DNA from 2 places in the Ureibacillus thermophilus genome. Region 1 is predicted to be linked to the other one. Evidence: riboswitches for the same ligand, from Rfam matches in the RefSeq annotation. Region 1 holds a riboswitch; the other holds the start of a gene.
The links. Region 1 has a riboswitch for S-adenosylmethionine ahead of metK (methionine adenosyltransferase). Riboswitches for the same ligand answer to the same signal wherever they lie in the genome.
Positions count from the first base shown of each region.

Region 2: linked by a shared signal. The riboswitch ahead of DKZ56_RS00655 (bifunctional homocysteine S-methyltransferase/methylenetetrahydrofolate reductase) and the one ahead of metK (methionine adenosyltransferase) in region 1 are both predicted to bind S-adenosylmethionine.

Region 1 is NZ_CP036528.1:2,498,167-2,505,692, forward strand. Features, by position in the region: gene DKZ56_RS12350 (alanine/glycine:cation symporter family protein) at 1-665, opposite strand, end outside; gene DKZ56_RS12355 (alpha/beta hydrolase) at 807-1,604, opposite strand; gene DKZ56_RS12360 (gamma carbonic anhydrase) at 1,722-2,234, shown strand; gene metK (methionine adenosyltransferase) at 2,565-3,761, opposite strand; SAM riboswitch class I at 3,980-4,094, opposite strand; gene pckA (phosphoenolpyruvate carboxykinase (ATP)) at 4,337-5,923, shown strand; gene DKZ56_RS12375 (alpha/beta hydrolase family protein) at 6,006-6,803, opposite strand; gene DKZ56_RS12380 (NUDIX domain-containing protein) at 6,781-7,254, opposite strand; gene DKZ56_RS12385 (transposase) at 7,305-7,526, opposite strand, start outside.
Region 2 is NZ_CP036528.1:148,868-156,393, forward strand. Features, by position in the region: gene metH (methionine synthase) at 119-3,550, opposite strand; gene DKZ56_RS00655 (bifunctional homocysteine S-methyltransferase/methylenetetrahydrofolate reductase) at 3,543-5,390, opposite strand; SAM riboswitch class I at 5,489-5,593, opposite strand; gene hemG (protoporphyrinogen oxidase) at 5,673-7,064, opposite strand; gene DKZ56_RS00665 (tetratricopeptide repeat protein) at 7,200-7,526, opposite strand, start outside.

The DNA of each region.
Region 1 (7,526 bases):
ATCACGATCAACGCTACCAACAAATATGCAAGCGCCATAAATGGAACAATAATTTGAGCCGCATTGGCGATTCGTTTTACCCCACCGATAATAATGAAGGCAAGCAAAATAATTGTAATTAAACCAGTAATCCAAGGTTGAATATTAAAGGCATTATCCATCGCACTAGCAATGGCATTGGATTGAACCCCTGGCATCAAAATAGCCATCGCTAAAATTGCCGCAATCGCAAAGACGATACCGAACCAGCGCTGCCCAGTCCCCTTTTCGATATAATACGCCGGTCCACCACGGTAAATTCCAGCTTTCTTTGTTTTATAAATTTGAGCTAAAGTAGATTCCACATAAGCTGTAGATGCTCCAATAAAAGCAATTAACCACATCCAAAACACAGCACCTGGACCACCGAAGGCAATAGCGCTTGCTGTACCGATAATATTCCCGGTACCGACGCGTCCTGAAAGTGCCACTGTTAATGCCTGGAAGGAAGAAATTCCGGCTTCTGATTTTTGCCCTTTGAACATTAAAATGAACATTTCTTTAATTTTTCGAATTTGCACAAATCGGGTCATAATGGAAAATACAAGTCCGACAAGCAAAATCCCGTAAATCATAATTGGACCCCAAAGGATATCATAAATCCAGTTTAGAACATTCTCGAACATACCCACACCCCTTTTTCATTGAATAATTATTTTAATATTATTTGAAATAATATATCAATATTACAAAAATTAATAATATCAATCAATATTTCTGATATCTTTTTTGAAATATTTTATAAGAATTAAGAAAAATCCAATAGTTCAAACAATATAACCAATTGATCGAAGCACATTATTGATAAAATCTCTCATATACAAAAAAACTTCTTCCCGCTCTACATCGTGGAAAATATTATGATAGCTATATGGCCAATCTTTATATTGAAATTCATTTGTTTTTTGCAATAGCAACCATTTTCTCGCCGCATCCGAATCTGCTATTTTATCTTGATTGGAAGTAATGAGCAAAATCGGCAATGTCAATGTCCTGTCCTGCTGGATGCTTAAATTTTTCATGAGTTGATGAATATCACGATACCAACGAACCGTAACATTGGAATGATAAGGCACATCATCCTCCATCTCTTTAAGCCCTTCTGGACTCCGAGACAGCATTCGTAGATTAAAATCTAATGATATTCTTTTATTGGATGCCAAATTCATACTGGCTAAAGCGCTTGCAAGCAAATTGGAATGTTTCTGCAATTGAAACCAAGGGGATGTTAATATGAGCCCCGCACATTCTAATTTTGTTTTTCGCAAAAATTGTATTGCCAAAGTTCCCCCTAAACCATGTCCAATCACAAATACTGGCAAATGGTACTGAAGAGCGCTTAGCATTAATTGTTTGATGAAAAGCAAATATTCTTCAATTAGTTCATCATGTACTCTTGTATATCTCGAGCCTTTTTCATGGCCTGGCAAATCCCCCATGACCACATGAAAGCCTTCTATTCTTAATTTTTCTATTAACCATGCATACCAACGATGATGTTCAAAAGCGCTATGGACGATGACTACAACAGCTTTTGGCTGTTCATCGGTTTCCCACTTCCACATAGTGTTCCTCCTATATCTAGCAAAACTTCTATAGATGCTGTAGTGTATTTTCAAAGATTTTCTGATTTGTTAGGATAAATATACATAAATAATACATTAGAAATGGGGAGCTTTGCGATGATTTATCCTTACCACGATAAAGAACCAAACATTCATCCATCTGTATTTATTGCAGACCATGTAACCATAACTGGAGATGTGACAATCGGCGAAGATACGACCGTCTGGTTTGGCACGGTCATCCGTGGAGACGTTGCACCAACAATCATTGGAAAACGCTGCAGCATTCAAGATTTAAGCTGCCTGCATCAAAGTCCAAATAACCCTCTCATTATTGAAGATGAAGTTATTGTTGGTCATCAAGTGACTTTACATAGCTGCATTATTCGCAAACGGGCTTTAATCGGTATGGGTGCGATTATTTTAGATGGTGCAGAAATTGGGGAAGGAGCCCTTGTTGCCGCTGGAAGCTTAGTCCCTCCCGGCAAAAAAATTCCGCCTCATTCCGTAGCAATGGGAAATCCTGCAAAAGTCGTCCGGAATGTGACGGAAGCGGAACGGAAAGATATGGACCGCATTATCAACGAATATGTTCAAAAAGGAAAATACTATCAATCTTTGAAAAAATAATAAAAGAGGCTGGGACATAACGAATAAAGTGAATGAACTGCAAAAAGATTTTTTGTAAAAAATTGATTGGAGTGGCGGGGCGAATTCCTGTCTCGCACGCTTAGTCGCAAAGGGGAGCAAGTTCAAGGAAGTAATTTCAAAGCTTTCCTGCGACGAGCCCTCTCGAGACCCTGAAGGAGCGAAGGAATGACTCAGAGGAGAGTCTAGCCGGGCATGCGGAAAGCGTCCCCGGAACGGAAATCAATTTTCTTCAATTATCAAAAAAACACCATTTTCTCCCGTGAGAAAATGGTGTTTTTTATCTTTTGTCCTAGCCTCTTCTTATTTATTTTATAGCCCCGCTTTTTGACGCAATTTTTCTGCCACGTCCGTTCTTTCCCATGGCAAATCGATGTCTGTGCGGCCAAAATGACCATAAGCAGCTGTTTGTTTATAAATTGGTCTACGCAAATCAAGCATTTTGATGATTCCGGCAGGACGCAAATCAAATAGCTCTTCCACCCATTCAACAAGCTGGCTTTCGCTCACTTTGCCTGTTCCAAAAGTGTCGATGGAAATAGACACTGGACGGGCAACGCCAATGGCATAAGCAATTTGAACTTCCACACGGTCAGCAAGCCCTGAAGCAACGATATTTTTCGCTACATAACGAGCGGCATAGGCAGCAGAGCGGTCCACTTTTGTTGGGTCTTTTCCAGAAAATGCTCCTCCTCCGTGGCGGGCATAGCCTCCGTAAGTATCAACAATAATTTTGCGGCCTGTTAATCCTGCATCTCCTTTTGGTCCACCGATGACGAAGCGGCCAGTTGGATTGATGAAGTATTTTGTATCTCCATCTAATAATTCAGAAGGAATAATGGCTTTAATAACTTTTTCCATAATATCTTCTTTAATTTGTTCTTGACTGACGCCTTCATCATGTTGTGTAGAGATGACAATCGTATCAATGCGGCGAGGAACGTTGTTTTCATCATATTCAACCGTTACTTGCGTTTTTCCGTCTGGACGCAAATAAGGAATTTCTTTTGATTTGCGGACTTCCGTTAATCTTCTAGCCAATTGATGGGCCAAACTAATAGGCAGCGGCATGAGTTCAGGCGTTTCATTGCACGCAAATCCAAAGATTAGCCCTTGGTCCCCAGCGCCAATTGCCTCTATTTCCTCATCTGTCATCAATCCTTCTCGGGCTTCTAATGCTCGGTCCACCCCTTCCGCAATATCAGGGGATTGTTCACCAATCGCTGTGAGCACCGCCAAGTTTTCCGCATCGAAGCCATATTTGCCTCGCGTATAGCCAATTTCTGCGACAGTATCACGAACGATGGTTTGGATATCTACATATGTTGTTGTTGTAATTTCTCCCGTTACAAGAACCAATCCTGTCGTCGCAATCGCTTCGCAAGCAACCCTTGCATTTGGATCTTCTGCGAGTATGGCATCTAATATGGCATCTGAAATTTGGTCGCAAACTTTATCCGGATGCCCTTCTGTTACGCTTTCTGATGTAAATAGTCGACGATTTGACATTCATTTTCCTCCTAAATTGTTGAGACAAAACTCTTATGATACGGTACTCATTATCCATGATCCTTTTTTGACTTTCGCCCGTAAGGAACATTACGAGGATAATGAAAGGTAAACTTGCTAATCTATTTTAGCTTGAATCATTTCATTTTAAAATTCGAATAAAAAAAGTTCCTATCCACATCTGTCATGAGGAAAGGAACTAAAATCTCTACCTTTCACTCTTATCGTTCAAGGTAATCCCTTGCATCAGGTTAGCACCACGCATTATTATATAGATAATGCAGGTTGCCGGGTTTCATAGGGCCTTAACCCTCCACCAGCTCTGGATAAGAGTATCCGTTCATCCAACATGTTACGTAATCTATACTATTATGTCAAATATTTTTTCTTTATTCACTTATAGTGCATATTTCTTCCATTTTCTTGCAATAATAGGCAAGAGATGTCAAAAAATTTCATAAATAAATTTTCGAATTAGTATAGATTATTCCATCTAATGTGTTATACTAATTTTTGTATTATATATAAATTAAAGCTAATTTCCCTAAAAATAAAAAAAGGATGGTATTTAATCGATGAATTCAGTAGAAGTTGCAAATGAACTGAAGGAATTATTAAAAGGTAAGAACATAAGCAACCAATTGTCTGTGCCTCAATTAATTGAAAAAGCAGTGATTCGCGGTGAAGCAAGACTCACTGTAGACGGCGCAATTGTTGCTGAGACTGGGAAATATACAGGCCGTTCCCCAAAAGATAAATTTATTGTGGAAGAAGAAAGCATAAAAGATAAAATCGATTGGGGTAATGTGAACCGCCCGATTTCTTCTGAAGTATTTGATAACTTGTATTTGAAAGTTTTGAATTACTTAAAAGAAAAAGATGAGCTATTCGTATTTAAAGGCTTTGCCGGAGCTGATAAAGAATCGCAATTGTCAATTCAGGTTGTCAATGAATACGCTTGGCATAATCTATTCTGCCATCAATTATTCATCCGTCCAACAAAAGAAGAATTAGCTTCTCATCAAGCTGAATTTACAATTGTATCTGCTCCTGGTTTTAAAGCTGACCCATCTGTTGATGGAACAAACTCAGAAGCATTTATCATCATTTCTTTTGAAAAGAAAATCATTCTAATCGGCGGTACAGAATATGCTGGCGAAATGAAAAAATCCATCTTCAGCATTATGAACTATCTATTGCCTGAAAAAGGAATTCTTTCTATGCACTGCTCTGCTAATGTTGGCGAAGATGGCGATGTAGCATTATTCTTCGGTTTATCCGGTACTGGTAAAACAACTCTTTCTGCAGACAGCGACCGTAAATTGATTGGTGATGATGAACACGGTTGGTCAGACAACGGTGTATTCAACATCGAAGGCGGATGCTATGCAAAAACTATTAATTTATCTGCTGAAAAAGAACCAGAAATTTACAATGCCATTCGATTTGGAACTGTATTGGAAAACGTTGTAATCAACCCAGATACGCGCGTTCCTGATTATGATGACAATACGTTAACTGAAAATACGCGAGCTGCTTATCCAATTCATTTTATTGATAATATTGCAATACCATCGATAGCTGGTCATCCAAAAACAATAATCTTCTTAACTGCAGATGCTTTTGGAGTGCTTCCTCCAATCAGCAAATTGACGAAAGAACAAGCAATGTACCATTTCTTAAGCGGATTTACTTCTAAATTAGCGGGTACAGAACGCGGTGTTACTTCACCAGAACCTGTATTCTCAACGTGCTTTGGTTCGCCTTTCCTTCCGCTTCCAGCAACAAGATATGCTGAAATGCTAGGCGAGAAAATCGACAAGCATGATGTGCAAGTATTCTTGGTGAACACTGGTTGGACTGGCGGCGAATACGGTGTTGGAAGCCGTATGAAACTTTCTTACACTCGTGCAATGGTACGCGCTGCTATTGAAGGCAAATTAAACGATGTGGAAACAAAACAAGATGCATTTTTCGGATTACACATCCCAACAAAAATTGACGGAGTGCCTAGTGAAGTGCTAGATCCACGCGATGCTTGGGAAGATAAAGAAGCATACGATGAAAAAGCCCGTTATTTGGCAAATCTTTTCAAAGAAAACTTCAAAAAGTTCGATAATGTTTCAGAAGAAATTTTGAAAAAAGGTGGACCATTGGTTTAATCTTTAATAAAAAAGGGGGCGTCTGAAAAGTGGACACCCCCTTTTTTTATCTCTTAAAAAGATTGAAAAGAGCTTCTGAAAGTCAAAAACTTTTTTCACTTCCCTTATCTTTCATCCACTTGCAAATAGATTGCACCGTTTCTCGATTAAGATTTGGCGGAAAATGATGGGCAAGCCCCGACATATACCATGTTTCCACTTCTTTTCCCGCCTCTTTCAACGCCTTTTCTAATCTTTTGGATTGTTCTATGCTTACATTTTGGTCTTCCGTTCCATGAATAATAAGAACCGGCGCTTGAATGCGTTCCACTTCATATATAGGGGAACGCTCTTCATAAATTTCAGGATATTTATTAGGCGAGCCGCCAATAAGCCGCTTTAATGTCCTCCTTAAGTCGACCCTTTCATAATATAGTTCAGTGAGATTGGATACGCCCGACCAAGTGACAACGGAGCGAATACTTTTGCTTAAAATGGCCGTCCATAATGCCATCATGCCGCCTCGGGAAAATCCAAAAAGATGAACTTTATCCACTTTCGCAAAAGTTTTTACAATTTCAATTCCATAAAGGGCATCCAAGCGGTCATCTCCCCCAAATTCATCCCGGCCTTCTCCGCCGCGGTTCCCACGGTAATATGGGGCAAAAACAACGAAGCCATTTAAGGCAAATTGAGCAATCCGGGCAGGTCTTACCATACCGACCGACTGCAATCCTCCCCGCAAATATAAAAGCCCTTCATAATGCCCTTCTTTAATGGGCTTTGCAAGCAATCCTTTTACTCGCAAACCATTCGACCAATAGATAATTTCTAAAAGTTCCACTTGAGGATTAGGGGAAGGATATTTTCGAATTGATTCAATGCTGCCATTTTCTTTCAAATTTCTTCACTTCCTGCATCATTATTTTCATTCCTTCATCCTTCATATAAAAACTGGCGCAAGGATGATTCACTGCTTCGTCCATCGTTAAAAACAGACGTCCAGTTGTTTCATATTGCCCCAAAAACGAATCGATTTTCTCCACTTTTGCTAAATACACAACTTTGCAAAAAGGTTTACGTGCATATACCATATAGTGGGCAAACAATTTTAAATCCTTTATATGTACAAAGGTTTCTTCATATACTTCCCGTTTTGCTGCTTCCTCGAGCGTTTCCCCAGGTTCTACCTTGCCTCCTGGAAACTCCACCCCTCGCTTTTCATTGAGGGCACAAAGCCATTTTCCGTCCTTTTGAACAAGCACTAAAACATGCTTTGGCTCCATTGGAAAGGGAGGACCGCCAAAACTTAATTCCACTTTATTGTTGTTTAAATCGTAAAATGTAAACATCCCTTCAACTCCTATACATACCTATAGTGTAGCGAAGGGATGCGGATTATTCAATTGCGGAAGTAGGGCAATTGTTCTACGAATTCTTTCACTTTTTCATCGCCAAACTCATGGATTAAAGCATAAATTTTTTTCAACCGCGTATCAATTTCATCATTTTCATCGTCTAAATGATATTGCAGATAAGGCAAGTGAGCCCTCACAAAATTATCAAACTCCAATGAGTTCAGCTGGTTAAACAGCTTTTGAAAAATAAAAGCTTTTTCCGGCTC
Region 2 (7,526 bases), 670 kb from region 1:
TGGACACAAAATTTGTCGATAAAATTTGGAATAAGCTTTATGGTCACAAAAACAAGGAATATTGTCACACAAAACCTATCAATAAAAAGCACCCCCTATAACCGGGGGATGCTTACAATTAAACATTAAAATATCTTGCGCTTGGGTGGGCAAATACGATGGCGGATACGCTTGCTTCCGGCTCCATCATATAGCCTTCTGTCAAATAAACGCCGATTTGCTCCGGCTTCAATAATTTAAACAGTTTTTCTTGGTCCTCCAAGTTTGGACAAGCCGGATAGCCAAAGGAGAAACGTTGGCCTTGATATTTTGCGGCAAAGCGTTCTTTCATCGTAAAGTCGGTTGGATCTGGGAATCCCCAATCATCTCGGATTTCCTGATGCAAACGTTCTGCAAATCCTTCCGCAAGCTCTAAAGCTGTTGATAGAAGAGCATGGCTTTCTAAAAATTTTCCTTCTTCTTTTAATTGATCAGCCTTTTCTTTTGCACCATGTCCAGCAGTGACCACCATCAGCGCCACATAATCCATCTTTCCGCTATCCACAGGTTTTAAGAAATCCGCAAGACATAGATACGGTTCATCTTGCTGGCGTGGGAAATGGAATCGTTCAATTTCTGTTTTATTATCCTCTGGACAATAGATTACCACATCGTCCCCATCGCTTTGAGCAGGGAAGAATTGATATATTCCTGAAGGTTTTAGCACGCCAGAATTCAATATTTCTAACACTAAATTGTATAATTCCATCGCTCGCTCGTCTTTCTCCGCTAGCAATTTCTCTACATTGCCTTTCAAACCTAAATGGTGGCCGAGCAATGTGCGCATATTGATGTAAGGCTGCAAATGTTGAACGGAATAATTTTTCTTTATGTGTACTTTTAAATCTTTCGGTATGAATACTGGCGCATCTTCCACTGTGCGGGCTTGTTTTTTCGGCACCTCTTTTTTCGGCTGATTTGCCCGTTTTGCATCTGCTTCCAAGCGTTTTTCGCGAGATTCCCGAATTTCTTGCAAGAAGGCTTCCCGTTCATTCGGATCCATTAAACGATTGGCGTGTTCTAACCCTTGCATTGCATCTTTTGCATAAATGACCGGTCCATCGTATTCAGCCGCAATTTTTGTTTCAGTAAAGCGTTTCGTCAGAGCGGCTCCCCCAACAAGAATCGGTACATCAATGCCTGCTGCTTTAAAGTCTTGCGCCGTCAATACCATTTGCTGCGCCGACTTCACCAATAGTCCAGATAAGCCGACAATGTCCGGTTTTTCTTTGCGGATGGCTTCAATCAATTCCGCCGGGGTTACTTTTATTCCTAAGTCAATCACTTGATAGCCGTTGTTGCTTAAAATAATATCCACTAAGTTTTTACCAATATCGTGAACGTCGCCTTTTACCGTTGCCAAAATGACTTTTCCTTTTCCAGCACTGTCCTCTACTTTTTCCATATATTGTTCTAGGTGGGCAACAGCCGCTTTCATCACGCCGGCGCTTTGCAACACTTCCGCCACAATTAACTGATTATCGTTGAATAAGCGCCCTACTTCCGCCATGCCGTCCATCAATGGACCATTAATGATATCTAGAGGCGTATCAAATATTTTTCTTGCTTCTTCCAAATCTTCAATTAAGCCTTCTTTTGTTCCTTCCACGATGTAGTATTTCAGGCGCTCTTCCACCGTCGCAGGAAGCTCAATCTTTTTCTCTTCTTTCTTTTTATCGCGGTAAAAGGCTGTAAATTTCGCCAATGTTTCATCGTTTGTATTGAAAATCAAATCATTCGCCAGCTGAATTTCTTCTTCTGGCAAGGATGCATAACGCTCTAATTTTTCCGTATTTACGATGGCATAATCTAGGCCCGCTTGCGTGCAGTGATATAAAAATACTGCATTCAATACTTCCCGTCCCACAGGTGGGAGACCAAAGGAAACATTGCTGATGCCAAGCACCGTTAAGGCTCTTGGGAATTTCTCCTTAATTAAACGGATTCCTTCAATTGTTTCCTCCGCCGCACCAATGTATTGCTCATCTCCCGTGCCTACAGGGAATACAAGCGGGTCAAAGATGATATCTTCCGGCGCAAGTCCCCATTTCTCAGTCAAGATTTTGTAAGAGCGTTCAGCAATGGCCAATTTTCTTTCGCGCGTAACGGCCATTCCTTCTTCGTCAATTGTGCCGACCACGACGGAAGCCCCGTATTTTTTTACAATCGGCAATACTTTATCGAACCGTTCTTCTCCATCTTCCAAGTTGATGGAGTTAATGATGGCCTTTCCTTGGGAATATTTCAACGCTTCTTCAATGACCCGTTCATCCGTTGAGTCAATGACTAAAGGAACTTTGACTTTCTTTACAACTTCTTTCATAAACTTGCGCATATCCTCAAGCTCGTCGCGGTCAGGATTAGCTAAACATATATCAATGACATGAGCGCCATTTTTCACTTGCGCCCGTGCAATTTCAGCAGCTTCCTCATATTTTCCTTCAATAATGAGCTGCTTAAATTTGCGGGAACCAATAACGTTTGTTCTTTCCCCGATAAATAATGGACGCATGGAGTCATCGTAAATAAGCGGTTCTATGCCGGACACAGCATGACCATGGGATTTTTCTTTTTTCGGACGCGGTTTGTAATCTTTTACCGCCTCCCGAATGGCCTTAATGTGGGCAGGAGTTGTTCCGCAGCATCCTCCCACAATATTTAACCAGCCTTTTTCAGCAAATCCTCGCAATTTCGTTGACAAGGATTCCGGCGTTTCATGATAGTGGCCTTCTTCATCCGGCAAACCGGCATTCGGATAACAGCTAATGTAGCTAGTAGCCAATTCTGACAGCGATCGGATATGGTCCGTCATAAATTCTGGGCCGGTTGCACAGTTTAACCCAATGGAAATCGGATGAATATGTTCAATAGAAATGTAGAAAGCTTCAATGGATTGGCCAGCCAGTGTTGTTCCCATCGGCTCGATTGTTGCAGAAACCATGACAGGAAGCTCTTTTCCTGTTTCTTCAAAAGCCCGTTTTATGCCAAGAGTTGCCGCTTTTACATTTAACATATCTTGGCTTGTTTCAAGCAACAGCAAATCGGCGCCTCCGTTAATTAAGGCTTTTGCTTGAATATAAAAGTTTTCTACAAGCTCATCAAATGTCACACCGCCTGTAACAGACAATGTTTTTGTTGTCGGCCCCATCGAACCTGCCACAAATCGAGGCCAATCGCTCGTTGAATATTTATCCGCTTCCGCCTTTGCCAGTTCTACAGCTTTTTTGTTGATTTCATAAGCTTTATGGCCCAATCCATATTCATCTAATACAAGGGGAGTTCCACCAAAGGTATCGGTCGAAATAATATCCGCGCCCGCTTCCAAATAGGCTCTGTGAATTTTGGAAATCACATCCGGTCTTGTTAAAACAAGATGTTCATTGCATCCCTCATATTCTTCCCCACCAAAATCTTCAGCTGTTAAATTTTCCTGCTGGAGCATTGTTCCCATTGCCCCGTCGATAATTAAAATTCGTTTTTGCAACTGTTCTTCGATTGGATGGTTAGCCATTTGCTTTAACTCCTTTGTTTTGCTCATCAAGTTGTTGGATATATTGCAATAGTTGTATTGTCAGTTCATATCGCATAAACGGTGTAATCAAGTAAATGCCGTTAAAGTATTGGGTTGCTGTATCTAACAACTCTTTTGCAATTTCAAGACCTACTTTTGTTTCTTCTTCTTTATTGCCGCTCACCTGTTTCATTCTCTCTAACACATCATCGGAGAGTTTAATTCCCGGTACTTCATGGTGCAAAAACTCCGCATTTTTAAAACTTGTGAGCGGCATAATGCCAATATAAATCGGCGTTTCTAAATGCTTTGTCACCTCATAGACTTCCACAATTTTTTCTTTCGAATAAATTGGCTGTGAAATGAAATAATCCGCACCATGTTCAATTTTTTTCTCCAGGCGGCTTACCGCGCGATCGATAACGCGTACATTCGGATTAAAAGCAGCCGCCACGGAGAAATTCGCTTTCTTTTTAAGAGATTTTCCGGAGAAAGAAATCCCTTCGTTTAATTGTTTAATGAGAGAGATTAATTCCATTGAAGAAACATCATAGACGCTCGTCGCCCCAGGAAAATCCCCCACTTTTGTAGGGTCGCCGGTAACCGCTAGAACATCATGTAATCCGAGGGCATTTAACCCCATCAAATGAGATTGAAGCCCAATCAAATTCCGGTCACGGCAAGTTATGTGAGGCATTGTGCGAATGCCGTATTGCAGTTTTAAAATGGCACCCATAGCCAAGTTGCTGACTCTTGGGGAGGCTAAAGAATTGTCCGCCATCATGATAAGGTCCGCCCCAGCTTCATACAAAGCCTTAGCACCTTCCACAAATTGCTCAATTTCTAAATGTTTTGGCGTATCTAATTCCACAATCACCGAGCGTTCTCTTTTAGCTTTTTCATGAAGAGGCTCGAAGCTATGCGGTTCCGCCTCTTGAATAATTGCTTCCCTTACAGGTTTTGCCACTTTCTTTTCAATCGGCCGGAAATGAGCTAATTTCTTTTTCACAGCTTCAATATGTTTTGGCGTTGTGCCGCAGCATCCTCCAATAAGTCTTACTCCCTCATTGCAAAGTTCCACTGCAGCACGGGCAAAATAATCCACTTCTGATTCGTAAACAACGCGGCCATCTTCAATATCCAATAACGAAGCGTTCGGATAGGCGGATAAATAAGCTTTCTCAGGAATTTCCACCTCTTCAAAGGCTTGAATCGTATGGTAAGGACCAAGGCGACAGTTCACACCGACTATATTTGCACCTAATTGTTCAAGCTGTTTTAACGCTTCATTTAATTTCAGGCCATTAAGCAAAACGCCCGGCTCTTGCATGGAAACTTGGGCAATAATCGGCATATCGGTCATTGCTCTTACCATTTTCAACGTTTCCGTAAGCTCTTCAAAATCATAGTAAGTTTCGAGCAATAACCCATCTAACCGGCCTGCAATCAACACTTCTGCCTGTTCCCTTACAGCTTCCAAAATTTCATCCAAAGTGTAATCCACTTTACGAACCCCGCGAATTCCGCCAATGGAGCCTAAAATAAAGACGTCTTTTCCTGCTGCTGCACGTCTTGCCACTTCAATGGCCCCTTTATTGATTTCCACCACTTTGGACTCTAGTCCGTATCGGGTAAGCTTAATTTTATTTGCGCCATATGTGTTCGTTTGGATGACATCTGCGCCGGCTTGTATGTATTCGCTATGAATTTTTTCGATAATTTCTGGCCTTTCTATATTCATTTCTTCATGGCAAGATTCCAGACCATACGAATATAAAAGCGTCCCCATTGCTCCATCCGCAACTAACACGCTATTTTTTAAAGCCTCTAATAGTCCCATTAAATTCCCTCACTTTTCTATACTGCATAAATTTTCAGTTAATTCATCTAATAGAAAAAGCCTTCTTGCGAAAGAAGGCTTGTCATTTCCTTATAGTCACCTTATCTTTCGGCAATTGCCGCTGGATTTAGCACCTTACTAAATAGATTAGTTGGTTGCTGAAGCTTCTTCGGGCCAGTTCCCTCCACTTCTCTTGATAAGTGTTATTCAATTTTAAAATATCAATATAATAGCTCTCATCATAAACGGTAATCTTCATTTTGTCAAGTTAACAAATCGGAATTACTGCGAAATAAGCTCAAAAATATTCTCTGCTGTTTCTTTTCCGTTGTCAATACAAGCACCAATGCCTACTCCAAAATAAGAGCAGCCGGCAATGAGCAAATTCGGATAACGTTCTTTTAATTTTGAGAGCACTTCCTGCAAGGCTTCGTGATGGGCTAAATCGTATTTTGGCATCGCATCGATCCATTTTGTAATTTTTACCATGTTCGGCTGTTCTTCAATATTTAAGCTGAGTTTAATATCGTTTAGGGCTACCTTTGTCAGTTCTTCATCGCTCATGACTTTTAATTCATGATAGCGGGGATTGTTTTCTTTATAAAACAAGCGTACTAATAAATTTCCATCTTTGGATGTATGTTTCCATTTGCGGCTTGTCCAAGTGGAGGCATTGCACACTAAATCGCTGTTATGGGAAACAATAAATCCCGTACCATCTTGCGGCAAAATGGAATCCGGCAAATCGAAGCCTAAATACATCGTAATAGCAGAAGCATTTTTAAATTGGTTGAAATAAGGGTCTAATTCTTCATCCTTTAATAAGTTCTTTACGACTTGGTTTGGTAATGCCAACACCACAACATCCGCTTCAAGCTTTTCGCCATTTGCTAATGTGATTTCATAAAGATCATTTTTCTTCTCAACCCGAATTGTTTCAGTATTTTTGCGAATTTCCACTGTATCAAGCAGTTCTTCCAAACGGTCAATCAACTGGGATAACCCGTTTTTAAAAGAAAGGAATTTTTTGTTGGCTTCCCGTTCAAACTTCTCGCGATTCGCTTGTAAACCTTTCATCAAGCTGCCGTATTCATTTTTATAATCCACTAAATATGGAAGAGTGGAGGCAATGGATAATTTGTAAATATCGCCGGAATACACGCCGGCAAGCACTGGGGCAATTTGTTTTTCCACGATTTCTTTCCCTAAAAAGTACTCTAAAAATTCCCCGATGGAGCTTTCTTTCGTAAATTTCGTATTTGGAATTTCTCCATCTTTCAACACTCGCTGCTTTCCTTCTTCAGAAATGAGGGTGCTTGCTTTTAACGATTCCACCGTCATAGGAATGCCAAAGACTGATTCTTTCGGGATGGCATGCAGTTCATGATTTGTATGAATATAAGAAATTCCCGTTTCGTTATAAACGACTTCCGATTCAAAATCAAGCTCTTGAATTAATTTTTGGACGCTTGGATAACGGGCGACAATGGAATCTGCCCCCGTTTCCATGATAAATCCATTTTCCCGCACAGTATGCATTTTTCCGCCAAGGTAAGGATTTTTTTCAAGCAGTACTAAATGGGCAGAAAGATTGCGCTCTTTCAGCTGTTTTTGCAAGTAAAACATCGTGCAAAGTCCTGTAATTCCTCCACCAATTACTGTTACCGTTTTCATTCGATACAACTCCCATACATTCATTTTCGCTATTTTAAGTATAATCGCTATTCTTTCTTCTTTTTGTGTCGGCTTTAGCAAAATTTTCTCTGAAGATTTGATGAACATGCTCTTTACTTTTCAAATGGTGGGGAACTATCGGTCATAATCATTTTCCATTTGTTGTCTTGCTAATTCTCTCCAGCGGGCTGCAGCTTTTTTATCGGCCTCAACATCAATGCCCTTTTCATAAATGTTGGCGATATTTAATTTTGCCTGATAATCTCCAAGCAATGAGGCTCTCTTGTAATAATAAAGAGCTTTTTTTCCATTTCTCTTGACGCCGATGCCATGTTCATATAAAAATCCTAAATTATAAATGGCATCGATATGGTGAAATTGTGCTGCTTTTTCAAACCATTCAATAGCGCGAGAGGTGTTTTTCTCCACTCCCAACAGCCCCTCTAAATAAATGGAGCCCAT